DNA from 2 places in the Delftia tsuruhatensis genome. Region 2 is predicted to be linked to the other one. Evidence: predicted binding sites of a transcription regulator. Region 2 holds the regulator's gene; the other holds the start of a gene.

The links. The regulator FNR, encoded in region 2, switches genes on or off when oxygen is low (the NO sensors DNR and NnrR bind a similar motif). The targets are predictions, from matches to a motif close to TTGATNNNNATCAA.
Region 1: L1Z78_RS12795 (COX15/CtaA family protein) is a predicted target of FNR. The motif match lies at 2,362-2,375, and genes of this name have one in related genera.

Annotation. Positions count from the first base shown of each region.
Region 1 covers NZ_LR813084.1:2,818,155-2,822,834, forward strand. The annotation lists gene L1Z78_RS12775 (LysR family transcriptional regulator) at 1-446, opposite strand, end outside; gene L1Z78_RS12780 (DoxX family protein) at 552-998, shown strand; gene L1Z78_RS12785 (glutathione S-transferase family protein) at 995-1,657, shown strand; gene L1Z78_RS12790 (hypothetical protein) at 1,804-2,025, opposite strand; gene L1Z78_RS12795 (COX15/CtaA family protein) at 2,647-3,813, shown strand; gene cyoE (heme o synthase) at 3,810-4,680, shown strand, end outside.
Region 2 covers NZ_LR813084.1:4,033,832-4,038,511, reverse strand. The annotation lists gene ccoG (cytochrome c oxidase accessory protein CcoG) at 1-1,047, shown strand, start outside; gene L1Z78_RS18275 (FixH family protein) at 1,105-1,419, shown strand; gene L1Z78_RS18270 (hypothetical protein) at 1,599-1,886, shown strand; gene fnr (fumarate/nitrate reduction transcriptional regulator Fnr) at 1,969-2,688, opposite strand; gene hemN (oxygen-independent coproporphyrinogen III oxidase) at 2,849-4,231, shown strand; gene L1Z78_RS18255 (sulfite exporter TauE/SafE family protein) at 4,237-4,680, shown strand, end outside.

The sequences.
Region 1 (4,680 bases), 1.2 Mb from region 2:
CGAACGGCGATATCGGCGTCGCGGCGTGCAAGACTGGTGAGTTCATTGCTGGCATGCAGCTCGAACACCAGTTGAGGATGCAGGGCTTCCAGCGGCTGCAATGCCGGCACGACCAGCCCTCGCAGCAGGGTATCGGTGGTCGAGATTCGCACCGTACCCGCCACGCCTGTCGAGGTGGTCTGCGCCACCGAGCGCGCTGCCTCCATCTGGGCCTCGATCTGCTCGGCATGCTCGATCAAGGACAACGCCAGTTCGGTCGGCAGGTAGCCGGTACGCGAACGCGCGAAGAGGCGCTGCTGCATGCCGCGCTCGATCCGTTGCAGGCTGCGGAAGACCGTGGAGCCATCACAACCCAGGCGCTCGGCCGCCGACGACAAGGTGTTGAAGCGGGTCAGGGTCAGAACGACTTCCAGATCGTCGGCGCTGAGTTTGTAGAGACTCGTCATGAGCGTACCGTTGCAAGACTGCAATGCCGCCATGCGACAGTGCCTATTCCAGGATGGTTTTTGCAACGATAACGTAGGCGCTCCAACACTCGCAAGCAGATGACCATGGAACACAGCAGAAGACGGCATGACGGCGCGGATTACGGAATATTGCTGCTGCGCATTGCGCTGGGCATCATGTGGATCGCACACGCTTTGCTCAAGTGGGTGGTCTTCTCGCTGCCTGGCACGGCTGAATTTTTCCGCAGCGTAGGGTTGCCTGGTTTTACTGCCTACCCGGTGTTCGCGGTGGAGTTGATCGGCGGGCTGGCGCTGGTGCTGGGCATCTATGCGCGCCAGGCGGCCCTGCTGCTGGTGCCGGTCATAGCAGTCGCTGCCTGGGTGCATGTGCCCAACGGCTGGCTGCACACGAATACGGGCGGCGGCTGGGAATATCCCGTTTTCCTCATCGTCACATCCCTGTCGCTGTGGCTGCTGGGCGATGGGGCCTGGTCTTTGCGCCGTGCCAGTTGGCTGACCTTGCAGCATGCCGCGCCGAAAGGAATGTCATGAGCACGCCACTGGCCCTGATCAGCCATGAGCTTTGCCCCTATGTACAACGCGCCGCGATTGTTTTGGCGGAGAAAGGGGTGAGGTTTGAGCGCAGGGACATCGATCTTGGCAACAAGCCGGACTGGTTTCTCAAGGTTTCTCCCCTGGGCAAGACGCCCGTGCTGCTGGTGGACGGGACGGCGCTCTTCGAGTCCGCCGTGATCTGCGAGTACCTGGACGACACGATCGCGCCCAGGTTGCATCCGCAGGAGCCTTTGCTGCGGGCGCAGCACCGTGCCTGGATCGAGTTCGGTTCGGCCATGCTCAACGCCATCGCCGCGTTCTACAACGCACCGGATGCGCCGGCATTGCAGGCCAGGACGCGAGATCTGCGCAACCGTCTGGAGCAGTTGGAGCAGCATCGGCACGATCAAGCGGGGTACTTCGGGGGATCGGATTTCAGCATCGTCGATGCGACCTTCGGCCCGGTCTTCCGGTATTTCGATGTGTTTGAGGACATCCAGGACTTCGGATTCTTCGCCAACCTCAACCGAACCATGGCGTGGCGTGCGCTGCTGAAGGCACGCCCCTCGGTCCAGATGGCTGTCGCGCCCGAGTATGGGCTGCGCCTGAAGCAGTTCCTGATCAAGCGAGGGTCGGCGCTGTCGGCCTGTATCTAGGCAGGTCCCGGGCTCGTTCTCTGCCGTTGCGAACGCCGCGGTGGCCTGAGCTGTCCTGCGTTCGATAACTTTGCGGCAGCTGTCCGTGCTGTCCCTGGTTCCAGCTCAATATGGCGTTCCGAACCCGCCGGCAGGGCGGCGCAGCGTCAGCCGGCTCGGAACTGCAGGAAGATCCGGCCGTTTCTCGTGCGTGCCTGGCCGCCTTCGATGAAGGCCAGGAGCTTGTCGGGGGCCTGCATCGAGTACAGCTCCGGCCCTTGCAGTCGATAGAGCAGTTGGGGGCCGCAGCGTACGAATGAGTCGCCTTCGACACGGCCGATTTCCCGGCCTTGGCCATCGAGCACTGTCCAGGTGCCTCCTGCAATCATGGCTTCTCCCGTCTCCTGTCCTGCCTTGGGCCGTTGCCGGGCAGGGTTGCTGTGCAGCCATGCGGGGCAGTTGGGCGCTGGCTGCCTTCACCGCGGCTGCAGAGGCCAATCTATGCAATTTCAGGGGAGCGAATCTGAGCAAATCTGAGCGCCTGCCTGAAAGGAGCCGTGGCAGCCGGCGCATGCGGTGGGTCGCTTTTTTCCGGTCTGACCCGTCTGCCTGTTGCCGTTGCGGACAACTGCGCTGGGAGCCGCCACGATCCAGCCAGAAGAAGCTGGCGGCACCCTAGGGGAACTGCTTGCGGGCGCGCGTAACCGGTTCGGGGCCAAGTAGAATTGTTTCATATCAAAGACATGCTGCTCTGAAAGTTGCAGTGACCGGGCCCGCAAGCGGGCCCTGCGCATGCGGGCCACGGCCTTGTGGCGGCTCTGGGTGCATGTCCTGATTTTCTGGTGGCCCGGCCTGCGATCCAATCTCGCGCAAGGGGCTGGGCCTTCGATTCAAACTGTTCTCACTATGAAGATCTGCTGTCGCCAACCGGATGCGCCCGCGGCATTGCCCTGCGGCATGCCCAGGCGCGGGCCTGTGCGGCGCAGTGCGGAGCGCGGGGGGCAGCCGGCGTGAGCGGGCAGGCGTTGTATGACCTGGCACCCATGCTGGAGCTGATGCTGCTGGGGCTTTTGCTGGCGCTGGGTCCATTGGCCTGGGTCTGGCTGCGCAACCGTGATGCGGGATCGCTCAAGCGCCTTCAGGCCCTGTCGGTTCTGACGCTGTTTCTGACCTTCGATCTGGTCCTGTTCGGTGCTTTCACGCGTCTGACCGATTCCGGGCTGGGTTGTCCCGACTGGCCGGGTTGCTATGGCAGCGCCAGCCCGGTGGGCGCCCGTGCGCAGATTGCCGAAGCCCAGGCGGCCATGCCCACGGGGCCGGTGACGCATGGCAAGGCCTGGATCGAGATGATCCACCGTTATCTGGCCACCACGGTGGGCGTGCTGATCATCGCGATGACCATCATGACCTGGCGCCGTGCGCGCGGCCTGGGGGCGAACCGACCGCGCGGTGCCCTCAGCCCCTGGTGGCCAACAATCGCGCTGTTCTGGGTCTGCCTGCAGGGTGCCTTCGGCGCATGGACGGTGACGATGAAGCTGTTCCCGGCCATCGTGACGCTGCACCTGCTGGGGGGGACCGGCCTGCTGGCCCTGCTGTGCGTACCCGCCGTGGGGCTGGGCCTGGCCGCGCGCCGGCAGCAGACGGTCGCCATTCCCAGCGGGCTGCGTGCCTTGCTGTGGCTGGCGCTGGGCCTGCTGGTGCTGCAGGTGGCGCTGGGCGGCTGGGTCAGCACCAACTATGCGGTGCTGGCCTGCAGCAGTTTCCCGACCTGCCAGGGCAGCTGGTGGCCGGAGATGGATTTTTCGCAGGCGCTGCAGATCTGGCGTCCTCTGGGCCTGTTGCAGGATGGCAGCCACATCAGTTTTGCGGGGTTGACGGCGATCCACTACCTGCACCGCCTGGCAGCCTATGTGGTGGTGGTGGCCCTGGCAGGGCTGTGGTGGCGGCTCGGTGATGTGCCGGGCCTGGCGGCACAGCGCCGTCTGCTGGGAATTTTCCTGGTGTTGCAGGTGCTGACAGGCCTGTCGAACGTGGTGCTCGATTGGCCGCTGGTGGCCGCGGTACTGCATACGGGCGGCGCTGCGGCGCTGGTGACCGTGATTGTTTGGGGCCTGGCGGCGAGCCGCCCGGCCGCGCTGCGGGCCGGCATGCCGGTCGTCCGTGGAGAGATTGCATGAGTAAACAAGCGACCCTGAGTGTCGAGCCTTCGCGCTGGACACAGTTCTATGCCCTGACCAAGCCGCGCGTGGTGCAGCTGATCGTGTTCTGTGCCCTGATCGGGATGGTGCTGGCCGTGCCCGGATGGCCCAATGCCGACCAGTGGCTGCACATGGCGCTGGCCTGTCTGGGCATCTGGCTGGTGGCGGGTGCTGCGGCTGCCTTCAACTGCCTGGTGGAGCGCCACATCGATGCGCGCATGAAGCGTACTGCCTGGCGGCCCACGGCGCGTGGCGAATTGACCAGCCAGCAGGCCCTGGCCTTCTCCGCCATCCTGTGCACGCTGGGGGCGCTGGTGCTGCTGCTGTGCACGAATCCGCTGACCATGTGGCTGACGCTGGCGACCTTCGTCGGCTATGCCGTGATCTACACCGTGATCCTGAAGCCGGCAACGCCGCAGAACATCGTGATCGGCGGGGCCTCTGGCGCCATGCCGCCCGTGCTGGGCTGGGCCGCGATGACGGGCCAGGTCGGGCCCGAGGCGCTGATCCTGTTCCTGATCATCTTCCTGTGGACGCCCCCGCATTTCTGGGCGCTGGCGCTGTACCGTGTGGAGGACTACCGCCAGTCTGGCCTGCCCATGCTGCCCGTGACCCATGGAAGCAAGTACACGAGGCTGCAGATCCTGCTGTACACCCTTATCCTGTTTGCCGCCTGCATGCTGCCCTTCATGTACGGCATGAGTTCCTGGCTGTACCTGGTGGTGGCCGTTGCGCTGAGCGTGGGCTTTTGCGGCTATGCGTTCGCGCTGTGGCGCAATTATTCGGACCAGCTGTCGCGCAAGACCTTTCGCTTCTCGCTGGTCCACCTGAGCCTGCTGTTCCTGG
Region 2 (4,680 bases):
TTCATGTGGGTGGAGCGCAAGGTCGAAGGCGACCGCAGTGCCCGCATGCGCCTGGACAAGAACGGCTGGACCTTCGAGAAGCTCTGGAAGAAGTTGCTCAAGCAGTTCCTGTGGATCGCCATCGCGCTGTGGACGGGCTTCACCTTCGTGGGCTATTTCGTGCCCATCCGCGAACTGGGAGCCGAGCTGCTGGCGCTGCAGGGCAGCTGGCAGATATTCTGGGTGCTGTTCTACGGCTTCGCCACCTATGGCAATGCGGGCTACATGCGCGAGCAGGTCTGCAAGTACATGTGTCCCTATGCGCGCTTTCAGAGCGCCATGTTCGACAAGGACACGATGATCGTCAGCTACGACACGGGCCGTGGCGAGCCGCGCGCGCCGCGCACCAAGAAGGTGGACCACAAGGCCCAGGGCCTGGGCGACTGCATCGACTGCAAGATGTGCGTGCAGGTCTGCCCCGTGGGCATCGACATCCGCAACGGCCTGCAATACGAGTGCATAGGCTGCGGCCTGTGCATAGACGCCTGCAACTCCATCATGGACAGGATGGAGTACCCGCGCGGCCTGATCCGCCTGACCACGCAGAACGCCATGGCCGGTGCCTGGCGGCGCGCCCAGGTGCTGCGCCGCATCTTCCGGCCCCGCGTGCTGATCTACTCGGCCGTGCTGGTCGGCCTGAGCACGGCCATGATCGTGAGCCTGGCGCTGCGCCAGTCGGTCAAGGTGGACGTGATCCGCGACCGGGCCTCGCTGTCGCGCATCGTCGCGGGCGGCAAGCTGGAGAATGTCTACCGCCTGCAGATCATGAACGCCACCGAGCAGGCCCAGCGCTACCGCATCAGCGCCCACGGCCTGGACGGCCTGGAGCTGGCCTCGGAGCAGGAGGTCGAGGTCGGCCCCGCCGAGACGCGCGGCATCGCGGCGCGCCTGCAGATTCCCTACGGTTCCGCCGAGCCGGGCTCGCACACCGTATTCTTCGACATCGATGCCGTGGCGGCAGGTGCGGGCCGGGCGTCCGAGAAGGCGGTCTTCCTGGTTCCCAGGTAATGTTCCCGGAACGCGCGGCGCATGCCGCGTGTGCCGCTTGAAAGAAAGAGGTTTCCCATGTCTTCGAGTCCCGCAGTCCCTTCGGCCGCCCCGTCCGCTCCGCACCCGGACGCCGGCAAGCCCTGGTGGAAGTTCGCCCATGTCTGGCTCGTGGTGGCCGGTCCGGCCGCCGTGGTGGTGGCCGGCGTGGTCACGGCCATCATCGCGATCAATGGGGCCGACCCCGTGATCGACCCCGACTACTACCGCAACGGCATCGAGATCAATGAACGTGCAGGCGGCGCGCGCGAAGTTCCCAAGAGCCTGGCGCCCGCCGTCACAGGCCGCAACCATGCGGCCACGCCGGCGTACGACCACCCCACGGACCGCTGAACGCCGCGCATCCTTGCAGGAGGCCGCAATGCGGCCTTTTTTTGCATGGTGAACCCCGTCTCCGGCATGCGCGACGGGTGAGGGTTTCCTACAGGCCGGCGGGGCTGCGTGGGGCTTGGCGGCATGCTTTGGCGGGGCGCACAATCAACGTGCCCCTCGACAGCCCAAGGAGATCGCTGATGTTGGCCCAACGCTGGATGTGGATTGCCTGGCCTGCCTTCCTGGCGGCCGCCGTGATGGAGATGCTGGTCTTTGCCTTCGTGGACCCGCTGGAGCTGCACTGGCTCGGCGACCTGGGCTGGTCCCGCCAGGGGATCTATACGCTGGCCTTCTTCGCGTTCTGGGCCGTGACCATGCTGTCCAGCCTCATGACCATCATGCTGGGCCGCTCGGCACGCGACCTCAACGACGGCATCGTCTCCGAGCCCGACCCGGATCTGGCCCTGCAGGGACTGGGACGCGACTGATCCGCTCCCCTGGTCACCCCGCAAGCAACAAGGCCCGCTTTCGCGGGCCTTCATCATTTCCGCAAGGGGCGTCTGGCATGCCCTACTGGCATTGCTGGCTGTTGACGATGCGCTTGAGCGCATCCGTGTCCAGGATGCGCAGGTGGCGCTGGCGCACCTCGATGATGTTCTCCTCGGCGAACTTGGAGAACGTGCGGCTGACGGTCTCCAGCTTCAGGCCCAGGTAGCTGCCGATCTCCTCGCGCGTCATGCGCAGCACCAGCTCGGACTTGGAAAAGCCGCGTGCATGCAGGCGCTGCACCAGGTTGAGCACGAAGGCGGCCAGGCGCTCCTCGGCGCGCATGCTGCCCAGCAGCAGCATGACGCCGTGCTCGCGCACGATCTCGCGGCTCATGACCTTGTGCACGTGGTTTTGCAGGGCCGTGACCTCGCGCGACAGGTGCTCGAGCTTGTCGAAGGGCATGACGCAGACCTCGGCATCCTCCAGGGCCACGGCATCGCAGGTGTGATGGTCGTTGACGATGCCGTCCAGCCCGATGATCTCGCCGGCCATCTGAAAGCCCGTGACCTGGTCGCGACCGTCCTCGGTGGCCACGCAGGTCTTGAAGAAGCCCGTGCGGATGGCATACAGCGAGGTGAAGGCCTCGCCGTTGCGAAACAGCAGGCCGCCGCGCTTGACCTTGCGGCGCGTGGCCACGATGTCGTCGATGCGCTGCATCTGCTCGGCATCCAGCCCCATGGGCATGCACAGTTCGCGCAGGTTGCAGTTGGAGCAGGAGGCTTTGATGGTCTGAAGGTTCATGGAGTAAACATCAGCGGCACAGTGGCGTGCCAGTGGTGACCTCGTGGATGGCGATGAGTTGGATCAAATTGTCGCAGCAGTGCCTCAAACAACTCTTGATGTGAGTCAAGGACGGGGCCGATGCCCTGCGGCACAGTCAAGGTATTAGAGGAAAAAACCCATGACCGCTGTCACCCCAGAGCTGCTGCGTCGCTTCGACGTACCGGGGCCCCGATACACCTCGTTCCCCACCGCCGACCGTTTCGTGGAGGCCTTTGGTGCAGAGGACTATATCCTGGCGCTGCAACAACGCAAATCGAGTACCGCAGCACGTGCCATGCCTTTGTCGCTGTATGTGCATGTGCCGTTCTGCGAATCGCTGTGCTACTACTGCGCCTGCAACAAGATCGTCACGCGCCACCATGACCGTGCTGCGGTCTACCTGGACTACCTGGCCCGCGAGATCGCCCTGCACACCGCCCACTGCGGCAAGGGCCAGGCCGTCAGCCAGCTGCACCTGGGCGGCGGCACGCCCACCTTCTTCTCGGACGAGGAGCTGCGCACGCTGATGGGCCTGCTGCGCGAGCACTTCAGGCTGGAGGCCGGGGGGGAGTACTCCATCGAGGTCGATCCACGCACCGTCACCGCCGAACGCCTGGCGGTGCTCAAGGAACTGGGCTTCAACCGCCTGAGCTTCGGCGTGCAGGACTTCGACGAGCAGGTGCAGATCGCCGTGCACCGCGTGCAGCCGGCCGCGCAGGTGTTCGAGCTGGTGGCCGCCGCGCGCCGGCTGGGCTTTGCCTCCATCAATGTGGACCTGATCTACGGCCTGCCCAGGCAGACGCCCGAGTCCTTCGAGCGCACGCTGGCGCAGGTCAACGCGCTGCGGCCGGATCGCATCGCCCTGTACGCCTACGCCCATCTGCCCGAGCGCTTCAAGCCGCAGCGGCGTATCGCTTCCGAGGATCTGCCCCAGGGCGCCGACAAGCTGGCCATGCTCTCGCGCTCCATCGCGGCTTTCATGGACGGCGGCTATGTCTATGTGGGCATGGACCACTTCGCGTTGCCCGAGGATGCGCTGGCCGTGGCCAAGCGCCAGGGGCGGCTGCACCGCAACTTCCAGGGCTACAGCACCCAGCCCGACTGCGACCTGATCGCGCTGGGCGTGTCGGCCATCGGCAAGGTGGGAGCCAGCTACAGCCAGAACGCCAAGACGCTGGAGGAGTACTACGACGCCATCGACGCCGGCCAGTTGCCCGTGGTGAGAGGCCTGGCGCTGTCGCGCGACGACCTGGTGCGCCGCGCCGTCATCATGGCCATCATGTGCCAGGGCGCCGTGCTGTTCGAGCCCATGGAGCAGGCCTGGCTGCTGGGCTTTCGCGAATATTTCGCGCCCGAGATGGCGGCGCTGGAGGATCTGCAGGACAAGGGCCTGGTGCAGATCAGCGACGAGGGCTTCCAGGTCACGCCCATGGGCTGGTACTTCGTGCGCGGCGTGGCCATGCTGTTCGACCGGTATCTGCAGGCGGACAAGAACCGGGCGCGTTTTTCGCGCATCATCTAGCCCCCATGCTGTTGTCGCTGCTCTGGACCGCCTTGATCATGGGGCTCGTTGGCGGGCCCCATTGCCTTGCCATGTGCGCCGCGCCCTGCGGCGTGGTCACTTCCGGCCAGGCGGGCGAGGGCCGTGGTGCCCAGCCCGTCACCGTCCACGGGCTGCAAAGTCGTCTGTGGCTGCGCACGGCGCTGTTCCATGGCGGGCGGCTGGCCGGCTATGCCAGCCTGGGCGCCGCCTCGGCGCTGGCCATGGAAAGCCTGTCGTGGCTGACCAGCCGGACCACGGCGCTGCAGCCGTTCTGGACGCTGACCCATGTGGCGGTGATGGCCTGGGGCCTGGCCATGATGGCCCAGGCGCGCCAGCCAGCCTGGCTGGAGTCGGCGGGCCGTGCCGCCTGGCGCCGGGTGCAACCCTGGGTGTCGGCACCGGGCGGAACGCTTGCGGCCGGTTATGCC